2 linked regions of the Azospirillum sp. TSH100 genome follow. The protein of the gene in region 2 interacts with the protein of the main gene of each other region in a pairwise test. Links are inferred from orthologs where the notes say so. Each region holds a gene or a part of one and is shown on either strand. Other genes may lie near its edges.

Region 1 (2,959 bases), 350 kb from region 2 along the record:
GCGCGTGGAAGGGCACCACCTTCTACGAGTACCAGCTGCGCCGCATCGCTCCGCGCGCCCGCACCATCCTGACCTGGCTGAAGTCGCGCGAGTGCATTCCGGTCGACATCCGCATGCACAAGCCCTACGAGACCCAGCTGCTGATGCACATCGAAAAGGTGGGCAAGCTGCTGGAAACCACGCTGCTCGACATCCGCACCATCCTGTCGGACTATGAGACCTCGTTCAGCAGCTTCATGAACGGCCAGCCGGAGCCCTTCCGCGACTATCTGCGCAGCATCCGCTCGCGCTACTGGCTGCTCGGCTACTGCGTGTCGGCTCTGACCAGCGTCGCCCATCTGGACGCCCGCTGCATGAAGAACACCCCGTCGCGCAAGCTGTACTTCGAGGGCATGCAGAAGCTGCTGCGTCAGTTCGACGTGGCGCTGGACCGCCGCCGCGAGCAGAAGGGCGCGCTGTAGGCGCTTCCCGCCAAACCCAAAACCACCCAGCAAAAAGGCGGCGCCTCACAGCGCCGCCTTCTTCATTTCCGAACCTTGAACCGTCAGGTGCCCTGCGGTTCCGGACCGATGCCACCACTTTCCTGCCCGGTGCTGGGCGGAACGGAGGACCGGCGGCCGGTGCCCGTGGTCGGGCGCGGCGGGACGGCCATCGTCTCGCGATCGTCGTCGCGCAGGATCGGCTCGCCGCGCAGCAGACGGTTGATCTCGTCACCGCTCAGCGTCTCGTACTCCAGCAGGCCCTTGGCCAGGGTGTGCAGCTGGTCGATGTTCTCGGTCAGGATCGTCCGGGCGCGGTCGTAGCTCTCGTCCACGATGCGGCGGATTTCCTCATCGACCAGCTGGGCGGTGCGGTCGGACATGTTCTTGTGCTGGGTCACCGAATGGCCCAGGAACACCTCCTGCGTCGGCTCGCCGTACAGCAGCGGGCCGAGCTTGTCGCTCATGCCCCACTCCGTCACCATGCGGCGCGACATCTCGGTCGCCATCTTGATGTCACCCGAAGCGCCGGTGGTCACCCGCTCCTTGCCGAAGATCAGTTCCTCGGCGATGCGGCCACCCATGGCGACGGTCAGGTCAGCCAGCAGCTTGGCCTGCGACAGGCTGATGCGGTCGCCTTCCGGCAGGCGCATCACCATGCCAAGCGCACGGCCGCGCGGGATGATGGTTGCCTTGTGGACCGGATCGCTGTCGACGCAGTGGATGGCGCAGATGGCGTGGCCGGCCTCGTGGTAGGCGGTCAGCTTCTTCTCGTCCTCGGTCATGACCATGGAGCGGCGTTCCGCACCCATCATGACCTTGTCCTTGGCGGCCTCGAACTCGGCCATGCCGACGACGCGCTTGCCGATGCGGGCGGCCAGCAGAGCGGCCTCGTTGACGAGGTTCGCCAGATCGGCGCCGGAGAAGCCGGGGGTGCCGCGGGCGATGACCTTGGCGTCGACGTCCGGCGACAGCGGAACCTTCCGCATGTGGACCTTGAGGATCTTCTCGCGGCCCAGCACGTCGGGGTTCGGCACCACGACCTGACGGTCGAAGCGGCCCGGACGCAGCAGCGCCGGGTCGAGAACGTCCGGACGGTTGGTGGCGGCGATCAGGATCACACCCTCGTTCGCCTCGAAGCCATCCATCTCGACCAGCAGCTGGTTGAGCGTCTGCTCACGCTCGTCGTTGCCACCGCCCAGGCCGGCGCCGCGATGGCGGCCGACCGCGTCGATTTCGTCGATGAAGATGATGCAGGGGGCGTTCTTCTTGCCCTGTTCGAACATGTCGCGGACGCGGGACGCACCCACACCGACGAACATTTCGACGAAGTCGGAACCGGAGATCGTGAAGAACGGCACATTGGCTTCGCCGGCCACCGCGCGGGCGGTCAGCGTCTTGCCGGTGCCTGGAGGACCGACCAGCAGGCAGCCCTTCGGAATCTTGCCGCCCAGCCGCTGGAACTTCTGCGGGTCCTTCAGGAACTCGACGATCTCCGTCAGCTCCTGCTTGGCCTCGTCGATGCCGGCGACGTCGTCGAAGGTGACGCGGCCGACCTTCTCGGTCAGCAGGCGGGCCCGCGACTTGCCGAAGCCCATCGCCTTGCCGCCGCCGGACTGCATCTGGCGCATGAAGAAGATCCAGACGCCGATCAGCAGAAGCATCGGGAACCAGGACAGCAGCACCGAGAAGAGCGACGGCACGTTGCTATCGTCGGGAACCGCGTTGATCCGGACGTTCTTGTTGGTCAGGCGCTCCACCAGACCCGCTTCGGGCGGGACATAGGTGCTGAAGGAGCGGCCGTCGGAGAAATGGCCCGAAACCTGGTTGCCCTTGATCGTCACGTCGGCGACCTGGCCCCGGTCCACTTCGGCGAGAAGCTCGCTGAACGGAACGGTCGTTTGCGGGCTGCGGGTGGAGGAACTCTGGAACAGGTTGAACAGGGCCACGAGCAGCAGCCCTATGATGATCCAGAGCGCGAGGTTCTTGCCGAAATTGTTCACGTCACACGCCTTTCTGCGAACCCATCGCCATGCGGTGCGCCGACAAGGCCGCACCCCGGACTCCTACGGGCACGTTCCCTGATTAAATAATGCCGCCCCGGTCCGAAACAACCGTAAAAGCTGGTCTTCCCAAGGACGAAAGCGGACGAAACTTCGCGCGATCCACCGGCTCCTGTCCATCCGCGCCAAACCCGTAGCACATACCAACCATCGGCACACCAAGCAAATCTGCGCCCGACCAAAGGCTTGGCAGGGTTTCCCGCACCGGAACCGGCAGGTTGGGCAGCGTCTCCGGCGCCTGCCGCCCTGCCCATTCGCGCCAGCCGGCGGCTCCCAGCGCCGCGACCGTGACGGGCAGTTTCCACCGCGACGACACCCGAAGATCGAATCGGCCATCCCACAGAACCGCCCCACCCGGCGGGACCGTCGGACGTTCGGTCACCGCCGCCGGTTCGCGCGCGATCATCACGGTGCCAC
Region 2 (2,915 bases):
GGACATCACCTTGACGCCGTAATTCTCCATCGGCTCCAGGCGCTTGCCGTCGGGGCTGTTGGGTCGCCCGGCGATACCCATCATCCGCGGCATCGACGGGCCGTAGATGTCGGCATCAAGCAGACCGACCTTCAGTCCGTTCGCGGCCAGCGCCAGCGCGAGGTTGGCCGACGTGGTCGACTTGCCGACACCACCCTTGCCGGATGCCACCGCGACGATGGCCTTCACGCCGGGGACCAGAGGCTTCTGCGGATCGTTCTGCGGTGCAGCCTGGGGGGCGCCACCATGGGAGTGACCATGGGAATGCCCATGCGAGTGGCCCTGTTGCGGTGCCGCCTGGGGCGCGGCCCGGTGGGCGGTCAGCACGGCGGTGACCGAAAGGACGCCGGGCAGGGCGTCGACCGCCTTCTCCGCCGCGTGGCGCAGGGGTTCCGCCTGGGCGCCGCGCTTGGGGTCCACTTCGATGGAAAAAGCGACATGCCCGTCGCGCACCACGAGGCCCGACAACATGCCCAGGCTGACGATGTCGCCGCCCCGGTCCGGGTCGATGACGGTCTTCAGCGCCTGCATGACTTGAGCTTCGCTGATCTGCGCCATGGTTGAAAACTCCGCTGTCTTCCCGATATTGGCGGATATCCGTTGGTGGAATCCTTGCCGAAGGGTATGGGGGACTATAGGACCGACGGACGAGATCGGTAAAGGGATGCGCGGGGCTTAAGCCATTGCGCTTCCACATGATGGGACGAATCGCAGAGGGGGACAGAGTCGGATGCCGTGGAACAATCAAGGTGGGGGCGGCGGTGGCGGCCCCTGGGGTCCCCCGCCGGGCAACAACGGCCCGGGCAATCCGTGGGGGCGGCCCCAGGGCGGAGGAAATGGCGGCGGTGGCGGCGGCCCGCAGCCTCCCGACCTTGAGGATCTTCTGCGGCGCAGCCAGGACCGCCTGCGCCGCGCCATGCCCGGCGGCTTCGGCAGCGGCCGCGGCGTTGCGCTGGTCGTCGGCGTGCTCGGCCTGATCTGGCTCGCCAGCGGCATATACCGCGTCGAGGCCGACGAACAGGGCGTCGTCATGCGCTTCGGCGAGTGGACCCGCACCGAACAGCCCGGCCTGCGCTACCGCCTGCCGTCGCCGATCGAGACGGTGCTGCTGCCCAAGGTGACGCGCGTCAACCGGATCGAGGTTGGTTACCGCTCCTCCGTCGGCGGCGGACGCACCGACCGCGACGTGCCGGACGAATCGCTGATGCTGACCGGTGACGAGAACATCATCGACATCGACTTCACTGTGTTCTGGGTCATCAAGGACGCCGGCAACTTCCTGTTCAAGATCCGCGAACCGGAAGTCACGGTGAAGAAGGCCGCCGAAAGCGCCATGCGCGAGGTCATCGGCCGTACCGACCTGCAACCGGCCCTGACCGAGGCCCGCCAGCAGATCGAAACCTCGACCCGCCAGCTTCTCCAGGCCATGCTCGACGAGTATCAGGCCGGCATCGAGATCACCCAGGTCCAGTTGCAGAAGGCCGACCCGCCGCAGCCGGTCATCGACGCGTTCAACGACGTGCAGCGTGCCCGCGCCGACCGCGAACGTGCCCGCAACGAGGCGGAAGCCTACCGCAACGACATCATTCCGCGCGCCCGCGGCGAGGCGGAGCGGCTGGTGCAGGAGGCCTCGGCCTACCGCGAGCAGGTGGTCAGCCTGGCGCAGGGCGACGCCGACCGCTTCCGCAAGGTTTATGAGGCCTATGCGCTGAACAAGGACGTCACCGCCAAGCGCATGTATCTGGAGACCATGGAGGAAATCCTCCGCGGTCGGAACAAGATCATCGTGGAGGGATCGGCTCAGAACGTCGTTCCCTATCTGCCGCTGAACCAGCTGACCCCGAACGCAACGCCGGCCCCGCAGCAACAAGCGCCGCGTCAGGCTCCGCCTGCCCAGAGCGGCAGCAACCAGGGGGGGGCGCGGTCCGGAACGCAGACGCAGCCGCTGTCTTCGCTGCCCCAAAACACCTCCCTGAACCCTTCAATGTCCGGCCAGTGAGGAGGATCGCATCATGAACCGCACCCTCGCCATCGCCGGCATCGCCATCGTCGCCCTCGGCGTCGTCGCATCGTCCGCCCTGTTCACCGTCAACGAGGCCCAGCAGGCGCTCGTCCTGCAATTCGGCGAGCCGCGCCGGGTGATCCAGGAACCGGGCCTGAAGGTGAAGATCCCCTTCATCCAGGAAGTCCGGCTGCTCGACCGTCGAGTCCTCGACCTCGACCCGCCTGTGGAGCAGGTCATCCTGGCCGACCAGAAGCGTCTGGACGTCGATGCCTTCGCCCGCTACCGCATCCACGACCCCCTGCGCTTCTATCAGACCGCCGGGACCGAAGCGGTTGCTGAAACGCGCCTGAACTCGATCGTCAACTCGTCGCTGCGCCGCGTCCTCGGCAACGTCACGGTGCTGGCCGTCCTGTCGGACGAGCGCGCCCGCATCATGACCGACATCAAGGGCCAGGTGAACGACGAGGCCAAGCGCTTCGGCATCGAGATCGTCGACGTCCGTATCCGCCGCGCCGATCTGCCGGAAGAGACCAGCCAGTCGATCTTCGCCCGCATGCGGTCCGAACGCGAACGTGAGGCGGCGGAGGCCCGCGCACAGGGCCAGGAGCAGTCGCAGCAGATCAAGTCGCGCGCCGAACGCGAACGCACGGTCATCATCGCCGAAGCCCAGCGCGACGCGCAGATTCTGCGCGGCGAAGGCGACAACTCGGCGCTGAAGCTGATTGCCGAGGCGACCTCGCAGGATCCCGGCTTCTATGGTTTCTACCGGTCGCTGGAGGCTTATCGGAAGTCGCTGAACGGCAACGATACCACCATGGTGCTGTCGCCGACCGGCGAGTTCTTCCGCTACTTCAACGGCGTTGGTCCGCAG

The links. The genes of interacting proteins can lie anywhere in the genome.
Region 1: the proteins of hflK (region 2) and ftsH interact in binary tests that used the Escherichia coli proteins (3 or more experiments, as listed by UniProt). The link is inferred for Azospirillum sp. TSH100 from one-to-one orthologs.

What each region holds. Positions count from the first base shown.
Region 1 is NZ_CP039634.1:1,768,846-1,771,804, reverse strand. The notes cover bases 14-2,902. They hold ftsH (ATP-dependent zinc metalloprotease FtsH), read right to left. Parts: upstream 2,483-2,902; coding sequence 545-2,482; downstream 14-544. Other genes in these bases: tilS (tRNA lysidine(34) synthetase TilS), read right to left, coding at 2,565-2,902; E6C72_RS08445 (hypothetical protein), read left to right, coding at 14-461. Also shown: more of E6C72_RS08445, read left to right, coding at 1-13; more of tilS, read right to left, coding at 2,903-2,959. UniProt on the Escherichia coli protein: Acts as a processive, ATP-dependent zinc metallopeptidase for both cytoplasmic and membrane proteins. Plays a role in the quality control of integral membrane proteins.
Region 2 is NZ_CP039634.1:2,114,377-2,117,291, forward strand. What follows is about bases 59-2,903. They hold hflK (FtsH protease activity modulator HflK), read left to right. Parts: upstream 59-769; coding sequence 770-2,038; downstream 2,039-2,903. Other genes in these bases: apbC (iron-sulfur cluster carrier protein ApbC), read right to left, coding at 59-597; hflC (protease modulator HflC), read left to right, coding at 2,052-2,903. In the rest of the region: more of apbC, read right to left, coding at 1-58; more of hflC, read left to right, coding at 2,904-2,915.